3 regions of the Pseudomonas sp. A34-9 genome follow, and region 1 is predicted to be linked to each of the others. Evidence: riboswitches for the same ligand, from Rfam matches in the RefSeq annotation. Region 1 holds a riboswitch; each other region holds the start of a gene.

Region 1 (9,836 bases):
TTCACCATCATCTCGATCATCAACTCGCTGAAGCTGTTCGATCAGTCGATTGAGGACGCGGCGGTGATCTGCGGTGCTTCACGCCTGCAAGCGGTGTTCAAGGTGACGTTCCCGGCGATCCGTCCGGGCATGGTCGCCGGCGCCCTCTTCGCCTTCCTCGTTTCGTGGGACGAAGTGGTGCTCAGCGTGATGATGGCAAGCCCGACCCTGCAAACCCTTCCCGTGAAAATGTGGACCACCCTGCGCCAGGACCTGACGCCAGTGATCGCCGTCGCTTCGACGCTGCTGATCGGCTTGTCGGTGTTGGTCATGGTCATCGCCGCCGCGCTGCGCCGGCGCAACGAAATCAGCGCCTGAGCGCCAGGAGTACGACATGAGTGCCGTGATCAAAGACGCCTCCCAGCAGAATGACAAACCCCTGGTCAGCCTGCGCAACCTGAACAAGCACTACGGCGATTTTGCTGCCGTCGACAACATCTCGCTGGACATCAAGGACGGTGAATTCCTCACCTTCCTCGGCTCCAGCGGCTCGGGCAAGAGCACCACGCTGTCGATGCTCGCCGGGTTTGAAACGCCGAGCAGCGGCGAGATCCTCGTCAACGGTCAGTCGCTGGTGAATGTGCCGCCGCACAAGCGCGACATCGGCATGGTGTTCCAGCGCTACTCGCTGTTCCCGCATTTGTCGGTGCGCGACAACATCGCCTTCCCTTTGGCGATCCGCAAACTGGCGGCGGCCGAGCGCGACAAGCGCGTCGATGCGATGTTGAAACTGGTGCAACTGGAACAGTTCGCGCATCGCCGCCCTTCGCAACTGTCTGGCGGCCAGCAACAACGCGTCGCCATCGCCCGCGCGCTGGTCTACGAGCCACGCATTCTGTTGATGGACGAACCGCTCGGTGCGCTGGATAAAAAACTGCGTGAAGATCTGCAGGATGAACTGCGCCAACTGCATCGCCGTCTGGGCATTACCATTGTTTACGTGACCCACGACCAGGAAGAAGCCATGCGCTTGTCGCAGCGCATTGCAATTTTCAGTCACGGCAAGATTGTCGGCCTGGGCAGCGGTTATGACCTTTATCAAAATCCGCCGAATGCGTTTGTCGCGTCGTTCCTCGGCAACTCGAACTTCCTCAAACTCAAGGCGCAGGGTCATGCGGCGGCGAGTTTTGAGGGGCAGTCGTTGTCGATTCGGCTGACGACGGGCTTGCACACGGATCAGGATGTGTTGCTGATGGTGCGGCCGGAAAAGGCCTTGGCGTTGAGCGTGGCGCAAGCGATCAGCGAACCGTTACCGTCGGGGTGGAACGAGGTGTCAGCGAAGGTTGTGGAAGTGCTGTTCCTCGGCGAAAGCCAGACCTGCAGCGTGGTCACGTCGGGCGGGACTTCGATGACGGTGAAGGCCTTGTCAGCCGCCGGCATGCCGCTCAAGGCCGGCGACCCGGTGCAAGTGCGCTGGGCGACTGCCGATGCTTGCGTGTACACCGAATGGACCGAAGGCGACCTCAACAAGGCTGCCGGTTCTCATTGAGAACGAGTCGCCTGCTCCCCCTCACCCCAGCCCTCTCCCTGAGGGAGAGGGAGCCGACCGAGGCGTCTTGCGTCTGACATCGACCTGAAAGATCAGTGGCGATTATGGATTCACTGAGCAGTTTTCAGGTCGGCATCCCTCTCCAATCTCCCCCAATCAGTCCCCTCTCCCTCTGGGAGAGGGCTAGGGTGAGGGAACCAGTCGACGCGGTATCAGACAATAGCGCGGTAGCCTTCAATTTCGTCCGGCCAAGCGGTGAGGATTTCAAACCCAGTCTCCGTCACCGCAACCATATGCTCCCACTGCGCCGACAACGAGCCATCCTTGGTCAGCACAGTCCAGCCATCCGGCATGTTCTTCACATGGCGTTTACCGGCATTGAGCATCGGCTCTACGGTAAAAATCATCCCGGCCTTGAGCTTCATGCCCTGATTCGGAAAGCCGTAATGCAGAATCTGCGGTTCATCGTGATAGACCTTGCCGATCCCGTGCCCGCAATACTCGCGCACTACGCTGAAGCCCTCCTTCTCCGCCAGGCTCTGGATCGCATGGCCGATATCGCCCAGGGTCGCGCCCGGCTTGACCACGCGAATACCCGCGCACATCGCCTCGTAGGTGGTCTTGATCAGATGCTGCGCTTCAGGCGTCGCCTCGCCGACCACGTACATGCGGCTGGTGTCACCAAACCAGCCATCCTTGATTACCGCGATGTCGAGGTTGACGATGTCGCCATCCTTCAACGGCGTGCCCGACGGAATGCCGTGGCACACGACATCGTTGACCGAGGCGCAGACGGTTTTCGGAAAGCCGTGATAGCCGACGTTGGCCGGCACCGCTTTCTGCACGTTGACGATGTAGTCGTTGCACAGTTTATCGAGCTGATCAGTGGTGACGCCCGCCTTAACGTGCGGCACCAGCATTGCCAACACTTCAGCGGCGAGTTTGCCGGCAGCTCGCGATTGTGCGATGTCGGCCGGGGTGTTGATCTTGATCTGGTTTCTCATGCGCTGACGGCTTCCTGAGTCAGTTGTTGCAAATCCAGCCCGCCGTTCTGTTCGGCGCGGATCAGCAAGCGGCAAATGGCGCTGTGGTCGAGGTTGGGGTGCAGTTCGGCGAGCATGCCGATGCGCATCCAGTGCTCGGCCTGCGCGTTGATCGAGCGGCTGAGGGCGTTGCTGGAGATCCGCAGGTTCTCGTGCATGTCCTCTGAAATCTTTACGATGCCCATATATGAATCCGATACGATGTGTATATGGATCGTATATTAGCCAAGCCCTCACCAAGATTGCAAACACACACGCTGATCGTTCTCACGCTCATGCGTGGGAATGCAGCCCGTGACCAAATCGCAGGCAAAAAAAAGCTGCCAAAAAATGGCAGCGAAAACTTTAAGAACACGCGATGTATTGGGCTCAGCATAGACGCCGGATAATGACAGTGTCATGACAGCGACACATTCACTGAACCGCCCCTGCCCCGTCATCAGGCTGTCATCAAGATCACGGCAGAATCCTCGCAAACCGTCTTGCGCCGCGCGGCGGCTGTTTTGCAAGGATTCCCATGAAAGAAGACGCCTCGCTGTTTGCCGCCATCGACCTGGGTTCGAATGCCTTTCGCCTGATGATCGGCCAATCGGTGCGCAGTCGAAAAGGCTTGCAGATTCAAGAAGTGAAAACCCTGCGCGAGCCGGTGCGCCTTGCCGAAGGCTTTGACGGCGGCGCGCTGGATGCGTTGGCGCTGGATCGTGGCTGGCAGGCCTTGGCCAGGTTCGGCAAGAAACTGCGCGGTTTCGAAGCCGGCCGAGTCCGTGCGGTGGCGACCAGCGCGGTGCGCGAAGCCGACAATGCGCAACTGTTTCTGGCCAGTGCCGAGCGGCATCTGGGATTTCCCATTGACGTGATTTGCGGCCATGAAGAGGCGCGTCTGGTCTACGCCGGCGTCACCCACGCCTTGCCGAGCGCCGCAGACCTGCGCCTGGTGGTCGACATCGGCGGCGGTTCCACTGAGCTGATTCTCGGCCAGGGTTCACAACCGTTGCTCACCGAGAGCATCGCCATCGGCAGTGGCACCTTGAGCACGCGGTTTTTCCGCGGCGGCGAGGTGTCCGCCGGCGCGCTACAGGAAGCCGAACGCTTCGCCATCCTGCAGTTTGAAAAAGTTGCCCGGCGCTACCGGGCTCAGGGCTGGCAGCAAACCATCGGCTCTTCCGGCACCGCGCGCATGCTTGCCAAAGTGCTCAAGGCCAACCACCTCAACGACTTCGGTCAGGACGGCATCACCTATGGCGGGCTGCTGCGCCTGTCGCTGCTGCTGTTGAAGGTGAACAATGTGCAACAGCTCAAGCTCGCCGGCCTGCAAGCCCATCGTCAGAGCATTCTGCCCGGCGGTCTGGTGTTGATGCTCGCGGCATTCAAAGTGTTCGGCATCGCGCAAATGTTGCCGTCGGAACCGGGCCTGCGTCTGGGCGTGTTGCACGGTTTGATGAGCCAGCACTAATCCTCGCCGCGACAGATTCGTCTCCCCTTCAGCGGCGCGATCGACTACCATGCCGCCGCCGGTTTCCAAACGGGATTAATAGGGAATCCGAGGTGCTTGCACAGCATCGATCGGAACTGCCCCCGCAACTGTAGGTGCTGAGCCTGCTCCACGACTGCCACTGGGTGACCCCCGGGAAGGCCGGAGCCAGGCGCTGACGCATCAGTCAGGAGACCTGCCGGCACAGTGACTACTAACCGGCGGGGTGTCCGGGAAGGACATCGTGCCGTGCGCATCAATGCTTGATGCCCGGCCTTGCGCGGTTGCCCTGACTGCGTTCGATGGTGTGTTTCCGATCCGTACTCTCCCGCTCCCCGTACGGTTCCCCTGGAGACTGCCCCATGCTGCTGCCCCGCGTTGCCACCCTCATCACCGGCCTGAGCCTTGGCGCCATGGCGCAAGCGGCACCGACGGTCTATCCGCTGACGATCGAAAACTGCGGCAGCACTCTGACCTTCCAGCACGCGCCGACGCGCACCGTGACCATCGGCCAGGCCGGCACGGAAATGCTCTACGCCATGGGTCTGGGCGACAAAGTCGTCGGCACCTCACTGTGGTTCAACAATGTGCTGAGCACGTACAAAGCGCAGGACGACAAGATCGAGCGTCTGGCTGACAACGAGCCGAGTTTCGAATCGGTGATCGGCAAGCGCCCGGAACTGGTCGCCGTGGAGCTGGAATGGATGGTCGGCCCGCAAGGTGCGGTGGGCACTCGCGAGCAGTTTCATGAACTGAAGATTCCGACGTACCTGCTGCCCTCCGATTGCGAAGCCAAGGACAACCTCGTCGGCGCCGATGGCACGCGGCTGGCGCCGTTTCGCATTGATACGATCTACAAGAGCGTGAGCCAACTGGCGCAGATCTTCGATGTGCAGGAGCGTGGCCGGCAGCTCAACGACGAACTCAAGGCCAGCCTCGCCAGATCGATTGCCACCGCCCAGGGTAAACAGCTCAAGGACGCCAGCGCGCTGGTCTGGTTTTCCAGCGCACAAATGGACATCGAGCCATTCGTGGCCGGGCACAAAGGCATTCCCGACTTCATGCTCAGCACCCTCGGCGTGCGCAACGTGGTGGACTCCGATGAGGAGTGGCCAACCGTTGGCTGGGAAACCATCGCCAAGGCCAATCCAACCTTTCTCGTCATCGCGCGCATGGATCGTCGCCGCTTCCCCGCTGACGACTATGAAAAGAAACTCGCCTTCCTGCGCAGCGATCCGGTGACGCGCAACATGGACGCGGTGAAACACAACCGCATCATCATTCTCGACGCCATGGCCATGCAGGCCAGCCTGCGCATGTTCGACGGCATCGAGCAACTGGCCACGGCCATCAACGGCTATGACCTGTCGCAATGAGTGCCAGCCTGATCCGTACGTTGCTGGCCTTGGCCACGCTGTTGATGGCAGTGGTTGCTGGCGTGGCCATCGGTGAAACTTCGATTGAACCGGGTGTGGTGCTGCAGGTGTTGGCCAACAAACTGTGGGGCGCCGGGTACACGCTCGACCCTATCGATGAAGGCATCGTCTGGAATTACCGCCTGACGCGCGCCCTGGTCGCGGCCGCGTGCGGTGCCGGTCTGGCGACGTGCGGGGTGATTCTGCAATCGCTGCTGCGCAACCCTTTGGCGGATCCGTATCTGCTGGGGATTTCTGCCGGTGCTTCGACCGGGGCAGTGATGGTGGCGCTACTCGGGGTTGGCGCCGGGATGATCTCGCTGTCCGTCGGTGCCTTCGCCGGCGCGGTCACGGCGTTCGTGCTGGTGATTCTGCTGGCGAGAGTCAGCGGTTCGGCCAGCGGCACCGGGCAGATCATTCTCGCCGGGATCGCCGGCTCGCAGCTGTTCAACGCGCTGACGGCGTTTCTGATCACCCGCTCGGCCAGCTCCGAGCAGGCACGCGGGATCATGTTCTGGCTGCTGGGCAATCTGGGCGGCGTGCGCTGGCCATCGGTGTGGCTGGCGGTGCCAGTGGCCGTGTTGGGGTTGGTCGTGTGTCTGTGGCACCGGCGGGCGCTGGATGCGTTCACCTTTGGCGCGGATTCGGCGGCGTCGCTGGGCATTGCGGTGCGACGTGTGCAGATTCTGTTGATTGGCTGCGCGGCGCTGGTGACGGCGGTGATGGTGTCGATTGTCGGATCGATCGGTTTTGTCGGCCTGGTGATCCCCCACGCCGCGCGGCTGTTGCTTGGCACCGGTCACGCGCGGTTGCTGCCGGCCAGTGCCTTGGGCGGTGCGGTGTTTTTGATTGCTGCCGATGTGCTGTCGCGCACGCTGATCAAGGGCCAGGTGATTCCGGTCGGGGTGATTACCGCGCTGGTCGGTGCGCCTGTGTTCGCCTTGATTCTGGTTGGCCGCAGGTCTGCACGATGAACAGTGTTTTGAGTTGTTCTGGTTTGAGCTTCAAGGTGCGCGGCGCCGAGTTGCTCAACGGTGTCAGCCTTGACGTTCAGCGTGGCGAAACCCTCGGCATCGTCGGGCCAAATGGCTCGGGCAAATCCACCCTGTTGAAGTTGCTCGCCGGGTTGCGCGAACCGAGCGCCGGCGAGGTGCTGCTCGACGGCCAGCGCCTCGGCAAAATGGCCCGACGCAGCATTGCGCAGACGCTGGCGGTGGTCGAACAACAGGCCGACACCGACGACGGCATTCGCGTGTTTGATGCCGTGGCGTTAGGGCGCACGCCCTGGCTGTCGGCGCTGCAACCGTGGTCGGCGGACGACGACGCCATCGTCCAGCAGGCGCTCACCGACGTTGACGCGATGCACCTGCGCACGCGTCTCTGGCGCAGCCTCTCGGGGGGTGAACGACAGCGGGTGCATATCGCTCGCGCCTTGGCGCAACGACCGCAAATCCTGTTGCTGGACGAGCCGGCCAATCACCTCGACATTCAGCATCAGTTGACCATTCTCAACGTGGTACAGGCGTTGCCGGTGACCACGTTGATCGCGCTGCATGATCTCAATCAGGCGCTGAAGTGTGATCGTCTGGCGGTGCTGGAGCGCGGGCGACTGGTGGCGTTGGGCGAACCGCTGGCGGTGCTGACGCCGCAGCGGTTACAGGAGACTTTCGGGGTCAGGGCGCATTACCTGACGGACCCGTTCGATGGGGCGCAGATTCTTCGATTCCACTCATGAGGCTGTGCATGTGAGTTGTCTGCCACACCGGGTCAGCGTCGACATCGATGATCTCGAAGCCCTGCCGCTGCCAGAACGCGATGGCGCCCGGTAAAAACGGATGGGTGTGCAGGTAAATCAACTCGACTCCGTCGGCGAGTGCCAGATCCTTGAGCGATCGATACAGTGCACCGGCCAGCCCTGAGCGTCGCTGCGAGGGCAGGACGAACAGACGGACGATTTCCACCACTTTAAAGTCTGGATAGGGCAGGTGCGGAAAGCGCCGGTCGTAAGGGAGATAGCCGATTGAGGCGACAATCTGCCCTTCATGGCGGGCGATCAGAAAACGCCCTGCCCCACGAAGATAAACCTCGGCAAAACGCGCCAGATCGTCGGGCATGCCGGTCGCGCCGAGCTTGGGGAAAAGCTCGGCGCGGGCCTTTAGAACAAAATCCAGTACTTCAGCAATGTCTGCGTCGGCCACGGCCTGGATAACGGGTTGATCACTCATGTAACGGCAAACACCTGGACTGCGGCTGGGCACAGTAGCAACAGCCTCACGGCGATGCCAAGAAAATCCCCGATTCTGAACTTCATACACAACCCTTGTAGGAGTGAGCCTGCTCGCGATGGCGTCGCATCAGTCACTATTAGTTGACTGACACACCGCTATCGCGAGCAGGCTCACTCCTACAGGGGATTGTGTGTATTCCTGTGGTTAAGGGGTCAGGCCAGCTCTTTGCGCAGTTGCCGGGCAGCGGTGACCATGTGCACCAGCGCCGCTTCAGTCTCCGGCCAGCCACGGGTTTTCAAACCGCAGTCCGGGTTGACCCACAGACGCTCGGCCGGAATGCGCTTGGCAGCCTTGCGCAGCAGATTAGCCATTTCCGAAGCATCCGGAACCCGTGGCGAGTGGATGTCGTAGACGCCCGGGCCGATCTCGTTCGGGTAAGCGAACGCTTCAAAGGCATCCAGCAACTCCATGTCGGAACGCGAGGTTTCGATGGTGATCACGTCGGCATCCATCGCCGCGATGGACTCGATCACGTCGTTGAACTCGCTGTAGCACATATGCGTGTGGATCTGCGTTTCGTCTCGCACACCGGAGGCGCACAGGCGGAACACTTCCGTCGCCCAGTCCAGATAATGCTGCCACTGCGCCTGACGCAACGGCAGACCTTCACGAAACGCGGCCTCGTCGATCTGCACGATCTTGATGCCGGCGGCTTCCAGATCCACCACCTCATCGCGGATCGCCAGCGCCAATTGGCGGGCCTGCACTTCACGGCTGACGTCTTCACGCGGGAACGACCACATCAGCATCGTCACCGGACCGGTCAGCATGCCTTTCATGACCTTGTCGGTCAGGCCCTGGGCGTAGCGGATCCACTCGACAGTCATGGCTTTCGGACGGCTGAGGTCGCCGAAGATCACTGCCGGTTTCACGCAACGCGAACCGTAACTTTGTACCCAGCCGAAACGGCTGAACACATAGCCGTCCAGTTGCTCGGCAAAGTATTCGACCATGTCGTTGCGCTCGGCTTCACCGTGTACCAGCACGTCGAGGCCCAGACGCTCCTGAATTTCCACCGCGTGACGGATCTCGCTGTGCATGGCTTCGGTGTATTCGGCTTCAGTCAGCTTGCCTTGTTTGAACGACTGACGAGCGAGGCGGATCGACGCGGTTTGCGGGAACGAACCGATCGTTGTGGTCGGGAACAGCGGCAGATCAAGACCGGCGCGTTGCTTGGCGATGCGCTTGGCAAACAGCGACTGACGCTGGCTGTCCTTGGCCGTAATCGCCGCAACCCGCGCTTGCACCGCAGGCTTGTGAATGCGCGGCGAGGCCGCGCGGGCAGCCTGCACCGAGCGGCTTTCAGTCAATGCACGCAGCACTTTCGGCGCTTCCGGTTGATTGACCGCTTGAGCCAGAACAGCCACTTCTTCGCACTTCTGCACAGCGAAGGCCAGCCAGCTTTTCAACTCGGCATCGAGCTGGTCTTCACGGCCGAGATCCACCGGGCTGTGCAACAGCGAGCAGGACGGCGCGACCCACAAACGCTCGCCCAGACGCTCATGGGCATGGCGCAATGTCGCCAAGGCGTTTTCCAGATCGCAGCGCCAGACGTTACGGCCATTAACCACGCCCAGCGACAACACTTTGTAGGCCGGCAGACGATCAAGAATGGTCGGGTACTGCTCCGGCGCACGCACCAAATCAATGTGCAGGCCGTCGACCGGCAGGTTTGCCGCCAGACCGAGGTTTTCTTCCAGGCCACCGAAGTACGTGGCCAGCAGTTTTTTCAGCGGGTCACGCTGGATCTGGTTATAGGCACGCTCGAAAGCGTTCTTCCATTCCTGCGGCAGATCGAGCACCAGAATCGGTTCGTCGATCTGCACCCACTCGACCCCTTGAGCAGCGAGACGCGCGAAGATCTGCCCGTACAGCGGCAGCAAACGATCGAGCAATTCCAGCTTGTCGAATTCAGCACCTTTGGCCTTGCCCAGCCACAGGTAAGTCAGCGGGCCAATGATCACCGGTTTGACCTTGTGGCCCAGCGCCCGGGCTTCTTCGACTTCTTCGAACAATTGCTCCCAGCCCAGTTGAAACTGCTGATCGACGCTGAATTCCGGGACCAGGTAGTGATAGTTGGTGTCGAACCAC
Region 2 (9,836 bases), 200 kb from region 1:
GGCGTTTTTTTCACGATCGGGATCAAGGGCATGTCGTACCGCGTCATCAGCATTTTTTTGCTGTTTTCAAGCTGGGGCGCCGTTGCGCAGGAACCCACGATCTCATATAGCCGTGATATCCAACCGATCTTCACCGAAAAGTGCGTGGCCTGCCATGCGTGCTACGACTCGGCCTGTCAGTTGAATCTGGGCAGTGGCGAGGGCGCGGCCCGTGGCGCGAGCAAAATGCCGGTCTACGATGGCGAGCGTACACAGGCGGCACCGACCACTCGGCTGTTCTACGACGCTTTCGGCAAACGTGCCTGGCAGCAGAAAGACTTTTATTCGGTGCTCGACGCCCAAGGCAGTCAAGCGGCGTTGATGGCGCGCATGCTCGAATTGGGGCACAAGACGCCACTGACACCGAACGCCAAACTCCCGCAAGACATCGTGTTGGGCCTGAACCGCGAAAACATGTGCGCGCTGCCCGCCGAGTTTGAAGGTTATGCCGGTGCCCATCCGAAAGAAGGCATGCCGCTGGCGGTGACCGGGCTGACCGACCAGCAATATCAGACCCTGCAGCGCTGGCTGGCCTCGGGTGCGCCGATTGACGAACAAGGCCTGGCGCCAAGCGCCCAGGAGGCGCTGCAGATCGTCCAGTGGGAAAACCTGCTCAACACCCCCGGCGCGCGGCAAAGCCTGGTCGGGCGCTGGTTGTACGAGCACTGGTTCCTCGCGCACATCTATTTCAAGGACGGCGAGCCGGGGCATTACTTCCAGTGGGTGCGTTCGCGCACACCGACCGGACAGCCGATCGACCTGATCGCCACCCGCCGCCCCAACGACGATCCGGGCACTCAGGTGTATTACCGCTTGTGGCCGGTACAAGGGGTGATCGTGCACAAGACCCACATCACTTATCCGCTGAGCGCGGCGAAGATGGCGCGGGTGAAAAGCCTGTTCTACAGCGGTAACTGGCAGGTCACTGCGTTGCCGGGTTACGGCCCGCAGAGCCGCGCCAATCCGTTTGCCACGTTCGAAGCGATTCCGGCGCAGGCGCGTTACCAGTTCATGCTCGATAACGCCGAATACTTCGTCCGCACCTTTATTCGCGGCCCGGTGTGCCGTGGGCAGATCGCCACGGACGTGATCCGCGATAACTTCTGGGCGCTGTTCCAGGCCCCGGAGCACGACCTCTATATCACCGACCCGAACTATCGCGGGCAGGCCACGCCGTTGTTGGCCATGCCAGGGCAGAACGACGATGTCGGCAGCGTTTTGAGCCTGTGGCACAACTACCGCAACAAACGTAACGAGTACGAAGCGCTGCGCCGCGACAGCTATGCCGATCAACCGGCACCGAGCTGGTCGACGCTGTGGGCCGGCAACGACAACGCGCTGCTGAGCATATTCCGCCACTTCGACAGCGCATCGGTGACCAAAGGCCTGATCGGCGAGGTGCCGCAGACCATGTGGCTGTTCGACTATCCGCTGCTGGAACGCACCTATTACCAGTTGGCGGTCAACTTCGATGTGTTCGGCAACGTCTCCCATCAGGCGCAAACCCGCCTGTATTTCGACCTGATCCGCAATGGCGCCGAGCAGAACTTCCTGCGCCTGATGCCCGCCGACTCACGCGAGGATTACCTCGACGATTGGTATCAGAGCAGCGGTCAGTTCAAAATGTGGCTCGATTATGAGGCGATTGACGACGACAAACCGACCGCGTTGAAGCTCGACGAGAAAGACCCGAAATACGATTTCGCCATGCAATTACTGGCGCGTTACGGCGATCTCAATGCGCACCCTGATCCGATCAATCGCTGCAACGGCGCTTACTGTTCGCGGCCGAATATCGACCCTTTTCTGCAAAATGCCGAGCAGGCGCTGAGTCGCCTGACTTCGCGCCCGGCGGCCGGTTTGAAGGTCATTGAGCAATTGCCAGAAGCCACGATGCTGCGCATTGAAACCGCCAGCGGCAAACGTGAGGTCTATAGCCTGATGCGCAACCGCGCACACAGTAACGTGGCGTTCCTGCTGGGGGAGTCGCTGCGCTATCAGCCTGGGTTGGACACCATCACCATTTTTCCCGGCGTGCTCAGCAGTTATCCGAACTTCATCTTCAACATTCCGGCCGAGCAAGTGCCCGAGTTTGTCGATGCAATGGAAAACGCCAAGGATGCCAACCGTTTCGAGAAAATCGTCGAACGTTGGGGGATTCGCCGCAGTCATCCGCAATTCTGGTTGTATTTCCATGATCTGAGCCAGTACCTGCACGAAACCGACCCGGTGGAAGAGGGCGTGCTGGACATGAACCGCTACGAGAATCTTTGATCGATTGAAGCTGTCCTGCTGTCCCAGCCTTTAATAACACCGCAAATCCTTGTAGGAGCTGTCGAGTGCAACGAGGCTGCGATCCTTTGATCTTTTAGAATCAAGATCAAAAGATCGCAGCCTTCGGCAGCTCCTACAGGGAATCTGAGGTGGTTTCAGGAACTGTGAGCGGGAGCGGCCGATGTTGATTTCAGTGCAAGCCCTACGTGCGCTGGCCGCGTGGACGGTGGTCTGCCATCACTTCATGCAGATTTTCTTCAACTTCGAAGCACGCGGGCCGATTGGCCAACTGTTCATCGACAAAGGCGCGGTGGGCGTCGATATCTTCTTTGTCATCAGCGGCCTGGTGATTTTTCTCTCGACTGAAAACAAACCGCCGCCGCCCGCGCGTTTTCTGTTGTATCGGCTGTTTCGCATCGTCCCGGCGTATTGGCTGTACACGCTGTTGATGGCACTGCTGGTGGTGTTTGCCCAGCCGATATTGCCCGATCAAACGGTGGACTGGGATCATCTGCTGTTGTCGTTGCTGTTCATTCCCACCGAGAACCCCGGTGGTTATGGCATCTACCCGACGCTTAATGTCGGCTGGACGTTGAATTACGAAATCCTTTTTTACGTGCTGTTCGCCTGGACGCTGTTGTTTCGCTTGCAAGTGCGTCTGCTGGTGGTCGCGGCGCTGCTGTTTGCGGTGAGCCAGGCGTGGACCGGGTTTGGCTGGATCAGTGAGTTCTATCGCTCGGATATCGTCTATGAATTTCTGCTGGGGATCGGCATTGGCATGCTTTATCGCCGGGGCTGGATCGGCGCGGGACTGTGGCTGCCGCTAGCGGCAATCGTGGCGGTATTGCTGACGATCTATCACTTGGCACCGGCGCCGAGGCTGCTGAACTGGGGTGTGCCGAGCGCCGTGCTGGTGATGGCGTGTATCTCGCTTGAGCGTTATGTCGAGCGCAGCCGGGCACTCAAACTGCTCGGCGATTGCTCGTATTCGGTGTATCTGATGCACGTTCTGGTGTTGTCGGCAGGCGGTTATCTGGCCCGACGCTACGGCATCAACCCGTATTTGATGTTCGTCGTGTGCGCGCTGGCCATCGGTGTCGGCTCATGGCTGAGCTACGAATGGGTGGAAAAACGCAGCTATCGCTGGCTCAAGGCGCGAATCGACGACGAGCCTGACGAGAATCTTTCCCGACAAAAATACTAGGACTTTGTCCGGCGCAACGATTGGCGTAAACTGCGCCCAAGCCTGCGAGGAGTTTCCATGACCGCTATTACCATTACCGACGCCGCCCACGATTACCTGGCTGATCTGCTCTCCAAGCAGAACACCCCGGGCATCGGCATCCGCGTCTTTATCACCCAGCCTGGCACCCAGTACGCCGAAACCTGCATTGCCTACTGCAAGCCGGGCGAAGAAAAACCTGAAGACACCGCGCTGGGGCTGAAAAGCTTCACCGCGTACATCGATCACTTCAGCGAAGCGTTTCTCGATGACGCCGTGGTCGACTACGCCACCGACCGTATGGGCGGTCAGCTGACCATCAAGGCCCCGAACGCCAAAGTGCCGATGGTCAACGCCGACAGCCCGGTCAACGAGCGCATCAATTACTACCTGCAAACCGAAATCAACCCGGGGCTGGCCAGCCACGGCGGTCAGGTCAGCCTGATCGATGTGGTGGAAGACGGCATCGCCGTTCTGCAGTTCGGTGGTGGTTGCCAGGGCTGCGGCCAGGCGGACGTGACCTTGAAGGAAGGCATCGAGCGCACCTTGCTCGAGCGCATCCCTGAGCTGAAAGGCGTTCGCGACGTGACCGACCACACGCAGAAAGAAAACGCCTACTACTAAGGTGTTCGCTGCGAAATAACGAACGGCGCTGTGGTGGGGGTGCTTGTCGGATCGCCGCACCGTCCCGCGTGACTGCGTAGCAGTCACAACCAAGACAATGCATTTTCCCGTGATGAATGCATTGTCTGGTGCCACAAGATCAAAAGATCGCAGCCTTCGGCAGCTCCTACAGGGATACACATTCCAATGTAGGAGCTGCCGAAGGCTGCGATCTTTTGATTTTTAAGGTCTGTAGAGGTGTGCATGCCCCGCGCGATACAGCGATGACTCGCTGAACACCTCACTGCCCAACACCCGCCCAACCAGAATCAACGCCGTACGCCGAAACCCTTTGGCCGCAACCTTCCCGGCAATATCCGCCAACGTCCCCACCACCCAATCCTGATCCGGCCACGTCGCCCGGTGAATCACCGCAATCGGGCAGTCCGCGCCGTAATGCGGCAACAGCTGCGCCAGAATCTTCTCCAGATGGTTGACCCCCAGATGAATCGCCATGGTTGCGCCGTGCTGTGCCAGGTTGCCCAATTCCTCACCGGCCGGCATGGCGGTTTTATCGGCGTAGCGGGTCAGAATCACGCTTTGCGACACGTCCGGCAACGTCAGTTCCGCACCCAGCAACGCTGCACAGGCTGCGGTGGCTGTCACACCGGGGATAATCTCGAACGGAATACTCAGCTCACGCAGGTAACGGATCTGCTCTCCGATCGCGCCGTACAGGCTTGGATCGCCGGAATGCACCCGCGCCACATCCTGGCCGTTGGCGTGCGCGGTTTTGATCAGTTCGATGATCTGTTCCAGATGCAATTGCGCGCTGTTGACCACCGTCTCGGCTTGATGGCCGTCGAGCACCGCCGCCGGCACCAACGAACCTGCATAGATAATCACCGGGCAACTGCGGATCAGCCGCTGGCCTTTGACGGTGATCAATTCCGGGTCGCCGGGGCCGGCGCCGATGAAGTAGACGGTCATCGTTAAATCCTTGGAAAAGAGGCGCAACAACGCTTCAGATGAAGATTGTTCATGATCAATGACGGGGATTATCGGGATTTTACGCCGCGCCGGCCAATGCCAACGTTGCCTGAGCGTATTTTTGCCGGGAAATCAGCAGTTTTGCCGGTGCCTGGATCAACTGCTCGGCGAGCGCCAACGCCGCGCTTTCTGCCACGCCGTAGCAACCGGTGCGTTCGTAGGCGATTTGCGAATGGTGACTGAGTCGCTGTTGGTAATTGGCCAGTTGTTCACTGCTGAAATACAGCAAGGGCAGGGCCAGTTGTGCGGCAAGTTCTTGCAGGCCTGGCTCGTCGCGCTTCAAGTCGATGCTGGCCAACGCCTTGACCGCTTGTAGCTCGATACGGTGTGCCTGCAAGGCTTGGTCAAGCAAGGCGCGCAGCGTGCTGGCCGGGCAGCCGCGCTGGCAGCCCAGGCCGACCACGAAGGTCGGCGCTGCGCTGTCATCGGTCATGCGTGGTATTGACCATCGTTTTTGCGGCGGAACAACCAGGCGCTGATCAGGCCCAGGGCCAGCCAGAACGCCACGTTGGTCAACTGCGAAGCGATTTTGAACTGGGCTTCCAGTGCTTCCGGCGCGAGCATCGAATGTACTTGCGGCTGCGGCGCACCGATCACGTGCGGCACGGCGAGGATGGCGACACCGAGGATTTTCATCAGCCAGTGGCGGCTGAACACGATCAGCGACAGGCCGACAGCGGTCGAAGCGGCGGTGCCGATCCACCACATCTGGCGCGAGGCCAGATCTGCCGCAGCAGTGCCCGGCAACTCAGGCGGCAGGCCCAGGGTCGGCGCGAGGACGAAGGTGGCATAACCGGCCAGACCCCAGAGCAGGCCTTGCGAGGTTTTGGTTGGCGCGCGCAGGGTGTAGAGGCCCGCGAGCATCAGGGCGAAACCCACCGCAACCACCAGATTGCCGCCTGTGGTCGAAACCACCCGCTGCCAGCCGTCTTCCGGCTCCCAGGCTTGGGCATCGTGGGTGTGGCCGGCCATGGCGCCTTCGGCGTGTTCATGAACAGCCACCGGCTCGGCTTTCTCGTAGGTTTCAGCCTGAATAATCAGCGGTGAAACCCAGAAGCTTTGCAGCAGAGTGAGGAGCAGGGCGGCCAGCAGGCCGGTGAAACCCGCGGTTTGCGCAATACGCTTGATCATGTCGGCAGGTCTCAGTGGCACGGGAACGCGGCGCTGTGACGGGTATCGTGCGCGGCGTTGTGCACCGCTTCGATGTGCGAGAAACCGGCGAAGTAGACCAGGCTGGCGCCGAGGATCGACGCGAAGATCGCGGCGGTCAGGCGTTGGCTCAGGGTGGTGGTGCTGGCGATTTTGTCCGTGTTGCTGCCGGTGCTGCTGATGATCGACATGGCGCTTCCCTCTGGAGTGTCAGTGGGTGAATCGAGCGCATGAAAACCCCTGCGGGTCGGGCTCGCAGAGGTTCGAACAGCGCCCGCCCACCGCGGGTTTGTTATGTTCAGCGACGCACAAGTGCGTGCTGTGTGTTGCGGGCCGGTCTCCGGGCTCACGAGGGGTTGGCGTCAGGCCGACCTGCAAGCATCACCTTCCCATGCCGTGTCGGCACAGTGGTTTTGACGCTTCGCTCGCTTACCGTTGCGGGGGCAGCACCGGACTGACATGGGCTTGAGTAAAGCACATGATTCACCGGTTTCCCGTTTCACCCTGTGAAGGGCACCCGTAACAAGGTGTGTAGGAGAGCATGGGGTTGGGTTTTTAGTCAATTTTTTGGGGTGGTGGTGGGTTTGAATGATGTGGGCATATCCGTTGCTGCGGTAACGGCGGCTTAGGGTTCCGCCCTTACGGCGGGTCACTTTTTACAGACGCCTAAAAAGTAACCAAAAACGCTTGCTGGTATGACTCACCCACATAGGTAACAAAACAGTTCAAGCACATAGGTAACAGTTTTTAACTGGCACTGGTCGATTCCGAGGATCTGACCATGCCGTGGCGAGAGCTGAAACCTATGGACCTTAAAGTGATGTTCATCGCCGACTATCTGTCCGGTCGGCTCAACTTCAGTCAACTCTGTGCGGCTCACAGCATCAGTCGCAAGACTGGCTACAAGTGGGTGGCCCGCTACAACGCGGACAGCATCAATGGCTTGGCGGAGTGCAGTCGCAAGCGTCATTCTCAAACACAGGCTGTGCCGTTTGCGGTCAAAGAAGCCATTCTTGAGCTGCGGCGCCAAGGTCAAACCACGCCGGGCCCGAAAAAGATCCAGACAGCCCTGCAAGAGCGGTTTCCAGATCAGCCGCCGCCCTCCAAAACCACGATCTACAACGTGCTTAAAAAAGCGGGGCTAGTGGTGTCTCGACGGTTGCGTCAGCGTGTCGCTGTCTATCCAAAACCACTCCAGAAAGCCGACCTTCCTAATCAGCTCTGGAGCGCTGATTACAAAGGCCAATACCTGACAGGAGACGGTGTCTGGTGTTACCCGTTGACGGTAATGGATCACGCCAGTCGATTTTTACTGGCTTGTGAAAGTATGCCGAGCACGACTTTCAAGGACGCCAAAGCCACCTTCGAACGGTTATTTAAGACGTATGGGATGCCTGAGCGGATCCGCACTGATAACGGTGTCCCTTTTGCCAGCGGCGGGCGTGCGGGGTTATCACAATTATCCATTTGGTGGGCTCGTCTAGGCATCATTCATGAGCGGACTCAACCTGGGCGACCTGAGCAAAACGGACGGCATGAACGCATGCACCGCACGCTTAAAAGTACATTGCCAAGACCGCCGGAAATTGAGTGGGGAGCTCAGCAGAAGCATTTTGATCTGTTCATGCAGCACTATAATCATGAGCGTTTTCATGAGGCATTGGGGCAGAAAACCCCGGCCTCTTGCTACATCAGCTCTTCACGGGTATTTCCGAGAAAGTTGCCGGAGATGAAATACCCCAGCCATGTTGAGGCATACCGAACGGACTCCAACGGCGTAGTGAACAAAGGAAGGCTCAGAATCTATGTGGGCTATGTCCTGAAACATCAGATAGTCGGATTGGAGAGCATCAGCGAGGGTGTTTGGGACATCATCTTTGGGCCTGTTCTACTGGGACGTGTTGATGAACGAGACGCTAAGGATGGTTATCTGACGCTCAAAGTAATCAAAAATAAGTGATCAGGTGTTACCCATGTGCCTGAACTTAACTGTTACCTATGTGGTTGTCCCGTTCATGCTCCTACGTTCGGCCCGCTCGCTGGGGCTCGGGGTCCCTTCGCTCCGGGATCGATCCGGGGGCAGCGCCTACGGTTTGCTTCGCTGCACCTCCTCTCGCTGTGTTTGGCTGCGCCAAACGGTCGCTACGCTCCCACGCCCGGATCAATCCCTCCGCTCAGCCTTCCGATGTCGCCTTACAGATCAAAAGCTGCAGCCGAGCTAACGCTCATCCTGTTGAGTGGTGAGGAGCACAGCGTGGTCGGTTTTGGATTTGTGGTGGATTTGCCCCTCACCCCAGCCCTCTCCCCAAGGAGAGGGAGCCGATTTTTGATCTGGCTTAATGATTCTGGACACCCCTGAAGGGCGTAATCTACGCCCAACGACGAGGTGTAATTTTGACTAGACGGTACTTTTCGACAGATTTCAAACGGGACGCGGCTTGCTTGGTACTGGATAAAGATTATTCAGTAAGTGAGGCCTGCGAAGCGATGGGGGTGGGCCCGACCGCTCTGCGCCGCTGGGTTGAGCAGTTGCGCCAGGAGCGCAACGGCAAGACGCCCGAAAGATCCAAAGCCATGACACCCGATCAACAACGCATTCAGGAACTGGAAGCAAAAATCCGACGGATTGAGCGTGAGAAAGAAATCTTAAAAAAGGCTACAGCTCTCTTGATGTCGGATTCCCTCGATCGATAAGGCTGGTCGAGGAGTTAAGCGAGCTATATCCAAGAACCGAGTTGTGCGGTGTGTTTGGAATCAACCGCAGCAGTTATTACGACCGGTTGAAACAGGGCACAAAAGTTGATGTTGAACGCGATCGCCTCAAGATCAAGGCTGTTGAACTGCATCAGCAAAGTCGCGGTTCGATGGGCGCGCGAGGCCTGTCAGAGGCGTTGCGTAACGAAAAGGAGTCTGTAGGTCGCTACATGGCTCGTAGCCTGATGCGCGAAATTGGATTAAAGAGCCAGCAACGGCGCAGGCATCGTTACAAACCCAGCGGCGCGGAGGCTCAATACGCCCCTAACCATTTGGAGCGTAAATTCAACGTCGAGGCGCCCAATCAAGTGTGGTGTGGCGACGTGACTTACATCTGGGCGGGTACTTACTGGGTTTATCTGGCTGCGGTACTTGATCTGCATGCCCGACGCATCGTCGGCTGGGCGATGTCCCGAAGCCCGGATTCAGCACTAACCTGTCAAGCCTTGAAGGTGGCTTTCGAGTCGCGAGGACGGCCTGAAAACTTAATGTTCCATTCGGATCAGGGCTGTCATTACAGCAGCAAAATGTTCCGTGAAACGTTGTCGGACATGCGGATAAAACAAAGCATGAGTCGACGGGGAAACTGCTGGGATAACGCTCCGATGGAACGTTTCTTTGGCAGTTTGAAATCTGAATGGATACCCAAGGCCGGCTACCGAAACGAAGACGAAGCCAGTACCGATGTGTTGCGCTACCTGACCCACTATTACAATCGGATCAGGCTGCACAGCCACAACGGTTA
Region 3 (9,836 bases), 950 kb from region 1:
GCCGCTGACCGGCATCGGTGTCATCCAGATAGGCGACGCCAACCAACGCTGGCCCGGCACCCAGCGCCAGGACGAGATCTGCCGCATGCTGATTGAGCGCGACGATGCGCGAAGGCGCAGCGGTGTTCCAGTCCTCGCCGCAGTTGCGGTAACGGTCGGCGAGCACCGGCATCGCGTAGAGCAGGGCACTCAACAACATCCACAACCTGCTCATGTCGGTGCCTTGATCAACAAGTCCGCGACCACCTCACCGCCGACCAGATGCCCTTCAACCAACCGCTGCACGTCTTGCTTGTCGTGCACGCCATACCAGCAACGCTCGGGATACACCGTCACGACCGGCCCCAGATTGCACGGAAACTGGCAGTGCGTACGTGTCAGCAAGACGCCGCCCGGCGTCTCGATGCGATCGTGCACCAGCAAATGCCGGCGCAAGGTTTTCCATAATTGCTGGGCGCCGCGCTGAGTGCAGCGCGGGCCGGTGCAGATGAATACGTGGCGCGCATGTTCGGGCACATGCGACCAGTCCGGGTGCGTGTCGACGCCGTCGACGGTTTTGATTTCACTCATCAGAAGCGGTACGTGTAGCGCACTTCAGAGGTGAACGGCCGGCCGAGATTGTCGACGTTGCTTGAACGGCTGGTGACGTAATCGCGGTCGAACAGGTTTTCTACCAGCAGGCTCACGCGGTGTTGGTGAGCGTTGTCGAGGTAGCGATAGGCATCGGCGTCGACCACCGAATAGTGGCCGTACTCGACCTGTTTCGAACTGGTGATATCGAGAATGTAGCGAATCGCACCACCGGCGCCCCACAGACGATTTTCCGATTCATAGCCGACCCGCGAACGGGCGAAGAAGCTCGGGATGTCGTTGATGGTCGTACCCGTGCGCGACTCGGTGAGGTTGCGGGTCATGTCCGCTTGCAGGCTCCATTGGTCGTTGAGCGCCAGTTTCGCGTCAGCCTCGAAACCGCGCATGCGCACTTGGCCCTCACCGTTGACCCACTGAATGTCATCGAGGGTGATCAGGTCGGCGATCTTGCGTTTGAACAGGGTCATGCTGGCGCTGAATTCACGGTCGAGCACAAAGCCCTTGTAGTCGACACCCAGTTCGGCGTTGCGGCTTTTTTCCGGTTTCAGGTTGCGGTTGCCGAGCTCGTCGCCCGGTTCGTTGACGAACAGTTGCTCGGCGTTCGGCAGTTTGTAGGCGCTGCCGTATTGACCGCGCACCGACCAGTTGTCGTTGAGGTCATACAGCGAAGTGAGCATGCCGACCGTGGCGCTGTCGCCGCCGTCCATGGCTTCGTGACGTACGCCGATGCTCGGATGCCAGTCGGGCAGGGCGTCGATCTGCGGACGCAGTTGCGTGTAGAACGCGTGGGCTTGGGCCTTGTCGTTGTCGATGATCAGCACATCGTCCTGGCCCTTGAACCATTGGTTGTCAGTGCCGAACACCAGCACATGGCCGCCGGGCAGTTCAGCCTTGCCTTCGGCCTGCACGCCCCAGTCGGTGAAGCCCCAATAGTCGTTGTGGTTAACGACTCTGGTACCGCCGCCTTCGACGTTGTTGACGCGGGTATAACGCGTGTCCCAGTCGTTGATATGGCCTTTGACGAAGTAGCTCAGGCGCTCATTGATGGCCTGCTCGAAGGTCGCCGTGGCGATCTGCTGCACGCGGTCGTTGGTGGTGTTGTGGTTGTCGACCGGGCGGGCGAAGTCGAGGTCGGCGTCGGCGTATTGGTAGAACAGTTCCAGCCGCGAATCATCGCCAAACGACTGAATCGCCTTGGCGCCGAATGTGGTGACTTCGTAGGCGCGGTGCTTCTCGCTGACGTTGTTCATGTCGCGGTTGCGATAGGGCTGGTAACCGTCGGAAACGTTGTGGCTGACATACGCCAGCAAACCAAGATCGCCGAAACCGTTAGTGAAGATATTCTCGACCCGGGCGTCTTCGGTGGTGCCGCCAAAGCTGTCGACGCCCAGGTTCACTTCGCCGGCGGCTTTGCGCGACTGCGGGCTGCGGGTGACGATGTTGATCATCCCGGACACGGCTTGGGTACCGAACAACAGGCTCTGGCCGCCCTTGAGCACTTCGATGCGTTCGATGGCGTTGGCCGGCAGGGTGTCCAGATAGAGGCCGCCGTACAGGCGATTGTTCAGGCGCACACCGTCGAGCAGGATCAACGTGTCGTCGTTGCGCCCGCCGAGCAGCGAATAGGTGCCGTAGTCGAACGGGCCGTTTTTCGGCGCGACGTACAGGCCGGGAATAAACATCTGCATGACGCGGCTGACATCGGCACTGGGGCCGGCGCGCTCGATCTGTTCGCGGGTGACGATCTCGACTTTGCTGCCGAACTTCGCCATGTCGGCGACAGCGGTGGATTCCACCGACGGTGCGGAAACGATTTGCTGATTGAGTTCCAGTGGCGCGTCATCCGCCAGCAGCAGAGGGCTGAACAGGCAGCCGAACAACAGGGTTGGAGCCGAGGTGTAGAAAGGTCGAATCATTGTCTTCTCGAAAAGTATCTTCGCAGAAGAGCATGCAGGAGAAGGCATCGCGCACAGCCAATACCGGCCCATGCCCGCCCACCGCAGGATTTTGCCAAACAGACATTCCAGGCCGGTCTCCGGGCTCGCGCGTATCGAGGCTTTCACCTTCCCATGGCCGCATGGCCACAGTGGTCTATCGAAAGCATCACGCGCATACCGTTGCGGGGGCAGCACCGGACTTGTTCGAAAAGAACGTACCGGTTTCCCGTTTCACTCCATGCACGGCGGCATGGGACACCTGAAACTGGGCGGCATCTGAACATTCGAATGACCGTTCGTCAACTTGGCAGTGGCGTGCCCGCTAGTTCACTGCTGCACGGGCGCGCAAGAGCGGCAGCCATTGATCTGAATGGCTTGCCGGCGTTCGGCCCTATATCCTGCACGCCTGTGTGAGGGAATGACTTAGGGAAAAATTGCATGCCGTTCAGGGTGATGGTGGTCGGTGGTTATGGAAATTTCGGCAGCATCGTGTGCCGGCATCTGGCGCTGATGCCGGACATCGGTCTGGTGCTTTCGGGGCGTGATCCGCACAAGTTGCAGCGCAAAGTCGATGAGCTGAACAATCAATCGGGCAACGTCTGCGAAGGCTGGTGCGGCGATGCCATGGGTGGCGAATTCAAGTCCGCATTGCGCGCGCTGAACATCCAGTTGGTCGTCCATACCGGTGGGCCGTTTCAAGGGCAATCCTATGCGCTCGCTGAAAGCTGCATCGACGCCGGCGTGAACTACTGCGACCTGGCGGACTGCCGCACGTTCGTCAACGGCATCGGCATTCTCGATGCGCGGGCGAAGCAGGCCGGCGTGGCGATCCTCAGTGGTTGCAGCTCGGTGCCGACGTTGTCGTCCGCGATCATCGATGAGCAGCGCCAGCACTTTTCACGCATTGATTCGATCGAGCATGGCATTTCCTCATCGGCGAAAATGCCGGGGCTGTCGACCATCGAAGGCGTGCTCGCCTACGCCGGCAAACCGATCAAGCAACTTAAAAACGGCAAGGTGCATGAGGTGTCGGGCTGGCTGGACCTGACCTTGCGCAAAATGCCGCAGATGGGCACCCGCCTGCTGGCCAATGTTGATGTGCCGGACATGGACATCTTCGCCCATCGTTATGGCGCGCAGACCTTGAGCTTCAAGGCCGGCGCCGGGCTGAAACTCGGCGGCATCGCCAACGGCCTGCTGGCTCAGGCACTCAAAGTCGGGCTGGTCCGCGACCATGCGCTGTGGGCGGCAAGACTGCATCGCCTCGGCATGCGCTTCGAGCGTTTCGGCGATGGCAAAAGCGCAATGTACATCGACGTGCAGGGCCTTGGCGTTGACGGCAAACCGTTGTCGATGACCGCGCAACTCACCGCCCTGAATGACAAAGGCCCGGAAATTCCCAGCTGCGCCGCCGTGGCCCTGGCCACGAAAATGGCGCAAGGCTACACGCCGCCCTCCGGCGCCCGACCTTGTGTGGGTGAAATCAGCGTTGCCGAGTACATGGCCGCGATCAACGATCCAGACAACCTGAGCCTGGCCGTGCATTTCTCGGACGGGCAACGCTGACATGCTCTATCTGTGTCTGAAGTACCTGCACATCATCGCGGCGATTTTCCTGTTCGGTTTCGGCATGGGTTCCTACCTCTACCTGATCGCCGCCAGCCGCACCGCCAACCCACAAGTAATCGCCCATGTCGCGCGCATGGTCGTACGTTTCGACACGTGGATCACCACACCGGCCGGTTTCGTGCAGATCATCACCGGCTACCTGCTGATGCGACTTTCGGGGTTGTCGATGAGCACTGACTGGGTGCTGACCTCGCTGATCATCTTCTTCTGCGTCGGCTCGCTGTGGCTGCCGGTGCTGCTTTTGCAGAAACGCCTGTGCGTAATGGCGTCGAGTGCAAGCGAGGCGGGGGCCCGTCTGGATGAGCAATACCAAGGCGTGTACCGCCAATGGTTGTGGATGGGCGTGCTCGGTTTCGCCGGCATGTTTGTCATCGTGCTGATGATGGTGACGAAGATGACACCGCTGCAGTTGTTCAGTTTGCTGGCGCAGGTGCAGTTGCTTTGAGGAAGCGCTGTTCATGGTCTGGCGTTGGCAACAGGCAAGTGTCGTACTTGCCGAACAGCCGATAGCGGTTTAGCGCGATGCGGTCGTAGGCCCAATCGCGCAAGCCTCGCGGGAAGACGCGCAGCAGTCGCAATACCTGCCAGCGGGCGGGTAATTGGCTGATGACCTCGAAGAAAGCGTCCGAACGTTCCCAGTAATGCCGGTCGCGGATTACCGCCATGGTGTCGAACTGATCGATGGGGAGGCCGGCCCACGCGAGCAACGCCTGGCCCTCCGGCGATTGAACCGCTGCCAAACGTACGCGACGCTGATGATCGTGACGAATCAAAAAGCGCGCCCAGCCGTTGCAGAGTTTGCAGACGCCGTCGAACAGGACCACGGATTCGCCGGGGTTGAGGAGCGGGGCGGGGGTTGGGCGGGTTTTTGAGGTCGGCATGGGGGCTCGGTTGAGATGGTACGATCGAGAATGTCTTGAGAAAAAACGCGATATTCACAAAAACCAAATGCTTGAGCACTTGTTTTCAAAGCTTGGCATTAATACGGACAGAATTAATGGCATTCATGGGCTAGTCAAGTGCATGGGGGCCGCACCGGAGCAACCGTTGCAGATCGTCATGTAACGAAAGGATAGGTGGCTTGAGTATATTTCGAAAGTATCTGTGCCTTGAAGTATTCATATGGATATATCTCGGCTGCTGGAATGCAACAGTCCCTCTGATTATTGTTCAGAGAGGTAGCCTGCTTGAGCTGGCAACCTACGAGGCAGCGCTCGCAATCACCGCCGTCGTTTCAGTGCTGTTTTTAGCTTCGCAAGTTGAAGCCATGCGGCGGAGCACTGCTATTAAGGCGGGCTGTATTGTTATTTTATTGACGGGAATTCTTCGTTACCCTTCTGTTGAAGTTTCGTATTCGATTGAAGCGCTGATGATTATTGATATTTTTGCAGTGTCAGCCTTTGGTGTTGTTCAATCTCTTTTTGGTGTGTATCCGGCTGAAACAGTCGAGAAACATCGCATGGAACATGCATTTCGTGTCCGCCGTATTATCATCACCATCAGTCGCGTCATAGGTCCCTTGTTGGCGGGAGTTGTTATCGGGATATTTTCGCCGCAGGCATCCCTTCTCTTTTCCGCGCTGGTGGGTGTTGGCGCTTTGGTTTTCGCATTCACACTACCGTTTGGCGTGGCACCTGATGCCACGCGAGTGAAATCACCCGTTGAGCGCTTTCAGGACATGTTCCTGGGGATCAAGTTGAAACTCATTCTTCCACCAGAAAGATTCCTGACAGTGTCTGGCTTTTTACTTTTCCTGACAGTGACCGCTACGGTGCCAATGCTGGTTCCCAACCAGATTCATGCCCATGGTCTTGCGCAAAGCAGCGTCGGTCTGTTCAACGCTGTATTCGCGGCAGGCGCTGTCGCGGGTTTGTATTTTCTCAGTCCATTTATTGCCAAGAGAAACCATCAGCGCATTAAATACCTCGCGCTATGGACCGTACTCACTGTTTCCCTCGGTGCATCGGCCCTGTCAGTCGAAATCTGGCAGTTGGCCGCGTGCCTCGTTATCGCAGGGGGCAGCAGCGCCTGTCTTTCACTTGTCGGGATAGATAAAAGAACGGTTTCAGTACCTTCTGGCGTTCGCATTCGATTGATGGCCGCGACTCTGGTTGTCAGCCAACTGGCGAACTCGGCTTCCTATCTGCTCGTGGGCTCTGCGATAACGCTGTTTGGCATTGGCGGTTTGTTATGGGTGTACCTGATTATCTTCATGATCGTCTTGCTGTATTGCGCTCTTTCAACATCCGTATGGGATTTTCTGGAAGATCCGGAAGACCCAGAGCTCTACTACAGGAATCATCATCCGAAGTTAGAGCCCGCCATGCGAACCTGAAGGGGTAGCCGTGATGACAGGAGCACAAGAAAAGCTGGCGAGTGATGTTTTTGCGCCGTTCGAAGCGCTTCAGCAAACGACCACATTTAGATTCCTGTCAACGTCAAGCTGCTGCTTCAGCGCCCCGCACTGGCTCCTCTCGATCCTTCCCATGTGTGCGAAGCGCATGCCGAAATTTCAACGCCGGCCGCTCGACGCAATAGTACGAAACACCACTCAGCAAGAACGACAGCACCAACACCGTCGCAACCTTGTGCCAATCGAATGAAGTGATTGGCCAGAGACCGTGCAGGAAGTAGATCACCACGAAGTGATTCAGGAATACGCCGTAGCTGATGTTCCCGAGAAACTCGTCAATCCGGTGAAACCTCAGCTTCGTCAACACGTACACAGCAGGAATCCCCAGCGCAATACCCGCGGCCACTTCAGCGTTGGACGGTCGGCGTTCGATCCAGCCCGCCATGATCGCCACAAAGATCAATGCCGCTGCCACAGCAGTGCCGCCGGCAATCGCTAAACCCTTCGCCTGCGGTTTGTAGAGGTAACTGCCGCACAGGAATATAAACAGGACGCCGGGCAACAAGCGGTAGCCGTAGTAGTCGGTGTTGATGAAACCCAGGCACGCGGGGAGGAAGACCGCAACGGACAAGGCGAAAGCCAAGCCCCGTGCTCGGTAGATGAGCAAGAACGGGATCACCAGATAGAAGCACATCTCAAGCCCGAGCGACCAGGCCGGCGGCAAAATCCACGATCCGCTCGCGCCGAACATATAGAAACCCAACGGCACGATCGCCAGGCTGGCGGCGATGTTTCTGAAGGTTAATTCGGCCCATTGCGGCGTGCCGGGCAGCAGGACATAGATCACCGCACAAGAAACGACGAAGTAGAACAGGAACTGCGGATAAAGGCGCAACGCCCGGTCCAGGTAGAACAGGCCGACTTTCTCGGGCGCCTTGTAGTTGCGCTCGATCAGAGAGGTCATGACGAAACCACTGATGAGCAGGAAGGAAATCACGGCAACCACACCCGGGTTGAACCCCATGAACAACTTGCCCATATGCGAAACAGCGACCAGAACGGCCAATAGCAGACGGTAGGCTCCCACGTGTATCCCCAAACGACCTTGTAGTTATGGCGGGTAAATTACGATGGTTTTTGGGGGGATGACAGGTTTTTCTCTGCGCGCGGGGCTAAAGGAATTCGGCGATAGATGCGATCTGGAAACGATGCCAGTTGCCATGGACCTTATTGTTGCGTGACGAATGTCAACTCAGGCCAAATCTCACGCCACGCTTTGGATCGAATGCGATCCAGAAACAGGTGGGACTTTTCGGATTTGAATCGATCGTTTAGTTCGCCACTCAGCGGATGAGGACAAGGGACCGGGATATTTCTTGATAGATAGTACTGAGCTTTATTGGCAGAAAGGGAATGGCGGGAATTTCAGGATTTTGGAGAATGCGGGATTTATGCGGGCCATTCGCGGTGGGCGAGAGCGCTCGGTACGGAACCAAGCGCTCAGGGCAGGGCGGGGCACTTAATGCTCCACCCTGACGTTTCAGCCTTTGTTTGCGTTTAGCTTGCGCAGTTCTTCGTAGGTCGCCGACTGGACGAACCAGAAGCCGGAAATGATGCACCAGCACAGGGTGCCGGCCACGAAGATACCCAGCGCCGGGAGGAACCCGCTGGTGAAAATCGCGACGATAGCGACCAGCCAGATGAACGCCAGGGAGAGATAGAGAACGGTGTTGTTGACGCTGATGACGAAGTCTTTCACAGGGGCATATTCCTTGCGGGATGTAGAAAAATTCCCCCTCTCCGGGGGAGAACCAATGCTATCACATTGCCTTCATGGTTCAAGGAAGGGGAACTCATTGCCGGTCGCTTCTAGCCGAAAGCAGACGCCCAATGCAATCTTGATCCCTTTGTGGCAGCAGCCACACCACCGCCACAAGGGGATTACCCTCAATCCACCGGCACAACCTTATCCAGCGCTTGATTCACCGCCAATTCCCCGAGCATCACTACTTGCGCAATCCCCAGCGCAGTCTTGCGGTGGCCTGGGTCCAGGAGGGCGGCGAAGTTGCAGAGCATTTCTGTGGCTGAGCTGAGGGACTCGCTGGCGTTAACGAGCAGGGACTCGCTGTCGTAGTCGGCATTGGCCAGAAACATGGGTGCGTGTTTCTGTTCGCTGCCCATGATGCGTTGGGTTGGCGTGAGGTAGTAATCGAGGGCGCGTTCGGCGGCTTCGTGGAATTTCTTCGACTCGGGCGATTCGTACGGGGAGGCCGGATCTGCTTCCGGCGGATTTGGCGTTACTTTGAACATATTCTTCTTTTTCCTGTTATGTGGCCGCCACTCCGAGCTACTAAACAGGGGGTGGCAGCTGTACGCAGGTTAGTAGACCGGGGAAAAGAAGAAAGCCGGCGCGCCCGAGGACGCCCTACGCACAGCCGCCATCAAGTGCAGGTACGTGAATACCTTTTGACGGATGCTTGTGCACTTTCATTTACCACGGGCTACTAAACCCGATCACTGGGAATCAGTGACGCGAACCAAGTTACCGGTGACCCCTGAAGCGCACAAGCCGGCGGATTCTGGCGTAGTCGTAGGCAACGGCGCAAGACGTTGTAGCCTTAAGCAAGTAACGCAACGTGTCTTTTAAACGGCCACGGAAAACTCCTAAACACGCTTCATCAACACACCGTTCAAAATGACATTCGTCGGTCCATCCTCCCGCTCAGGCAATGGTGTGGAACCCTCACGACTGGGCACGCACCAACGCTAAGTTGCAACCCAGAAAGACGAGGAAGGATACCTATGTCAGTTCATCCGATTTTGTTCCTGGGTGGTTCCGGCGCCATCGGCCGCCGGTCTGCCAAAGCGCTGCGCGCCGCCCACCCCGATGTCCCTTTACTGATCGGCGGCCGTGACCTGGCCAAGGCTCAACAAGCCGCAGCAGAAATGGGCGGGGCGCAGGGCGTGGTCATTGATCCTGCCGTCGATGACCTGGGGCTGGGTGATCGCCCGGTCAGCGCCGTGGCGGTTTTCTACATGGATCATTCCCTGGCCGGGCTGCGTTTCGCGCAGAAGTGCAAGATTCGCATCTGAGCATTTCTTCCGGCGTATTCGAGATTGCGCCGCAAATCGCGAGTTTTATGCATCGCCCTGACGCGGCGCCTATTGTGCTGGGTTACGAATGGATGGTGGGCGCGACGACCGTGGCGACGCTGCACCTTGCCGAAGCGTTTGCCCGGGTGCGCGATTGCCTATGTTGCTCATCGAACCGCTGGCGAACCTTGATGCGCGCGCCAGTGGCCATCTCCCTTCACGGCGACGGCCAA

Evidence for each region. A riboswitch is a leader RNA that binds a small molecule or an ion and turns the genes downstream of it on or off. The one in region 1 is predicted to bind cobalamin.
Region 2: it holds a riboswitch for cobalamin, as region 1 does, so the genes downstream of both, P3G59_RS13345 (CbtB domain-containing protein) here and P3G59_RS12585 (ABC transporter substrate-binding protein) in region 1, are expected to answer to the same signal.
Region 3: it holds a riboswitch for cobalamin, as region 1 does, so the genes downstream of both, P3G59_RS16700 (TonB-dependent receptor) here and P3G59_RS12585 (ABC transporter substrate-binding protein) in region 1, are expected to answer to the same signal.

The regions. Positions count from the first base shown of each region.
Region 1 is NZ_CP119967.1:2,790,316-2,800,151, reverse strand. It holds gene P3G59_RS12610 (ABC transporter permease) at 1-357, shown strand, start outside; gene P3G59_RS12605 (ABC transporter ATP-binding protein) at 374-1,528, shown strand; gene map (type I methionyl aminopeptidase) at 1,741-2,532, opposite strand; gene P3G59_RS12595 (ParD-like family protein) at 2,529-2,756, opposite strand; gene P3G59_RS12590 (Ppx/GppA family phosphatase) at 3,089-4,024, shown strand; cobalamin riboswitch at 4,067-4,261, shown strand; gene P3G59_RS12585 (ABC transporter substrate-binding protein) at 4,405-5,418, shown strand; gene P3G59_RS12580 (iron ABC transporter permease) at 5,427-6,431, shown strand; gene P3G59_RS12575 (ABC transporter ATP-binding protein) at 6,428-7,192, shown strand; gene P3G59_RS12570 (GNAT family N-acetyltransferase) at 7,131-7,682, opposite strand; gene metE (5-methyltetrahydropteroyltriglutamate--homocysteine S-methyltransferase) at 7,898-9,836, opposite strand, start outside.
Region 2 is NZ_CP119967.1:2,988,505-2,998,340, forward strand. It holds gene P3G59_RS13315 (fatty acid cis/trans isomerase) at 31-2,313, shown strand; gene P3G59_RS13320 (acyltransferase) at 2,495-3,517, shown strand; gene nfuA (Fe-S biogenesis protein NfuA) at 3,575-4,159, shown strand; gene cobM (precorrin-4 C(11)-methyltransferase) at 4,382-5,128, opposite strand; gene P3G59_RS13335 (cobalamin biosynthesis protein) at 5,208-5,621, opposite strand; gene P3G59_RS13340 (CbtA family protein) at 5,618-6,319, opposite strand; gene P3G59_RS13345 (CbtB domain-containing protein) at 6,331-6,528, opposite strand; cobalamin riboswitch at 6,651-6,873, opposite strand; gene P3G59_RS13350 (IS481 family transposase) at 7,119-8,297, shown strand; one part of gene P3G59_RS13355 (IS3 family transposase) at 8,732-8,981, shown strand; one part of gene P3G59_RS13355 (IS3 family transposase) at 8,981-9,836, shown strand, end outside.
Region 3 is NZ_CP119967.1:3,742,488-3,752,323, reverse strand. It holds gene P3G59_RS16710 (ABC transporter substrate-binding protein) at 1-214, opposite strand, end outside; gene P3G59_RS16705 ((2Fe-2S) ferredoxin domain-containing protein) at 211-570, opposite strand; gene P3G59_RS16700 (TonB-dependent receptor) at 570-2,507, opposite strand; cobalamin riboswitch at 2,600-2,806, opposite strand; gene P3G59_RS16695 (saccharopine dehydrogenase NADP-binding domain-containing protein) at 2,967-4,094, shown strand; gene P3G59_RS16690 (DUF2269 domain-containing protein) at 4,096-4,602, shown strand; gene P3G59_RS16685 (thiol-disulfide oxidoreductase DCC family protein) at 4,571-5,038, opposite strand; gene P3G59_RS16680 (MFS transporter) at 5,239-6,492, shown strand; gene P3G59_RS16675 (acyltransferase) at 6,596-7,597, opposite strand; gene P3G59_RS16670 (hypothetical protein) at 8,051-8,269, opposite strand; gene P3G59_RS16665 (hypothetical protein) at 8,458-8,820, opposite strand; gene P3G59_RS16660 (hypothetical protein) at 9,313-9,603, shown strand; gene P3G59_RS16655 (GFA family protein) at 9,821-9,836, opposite strand, start outside.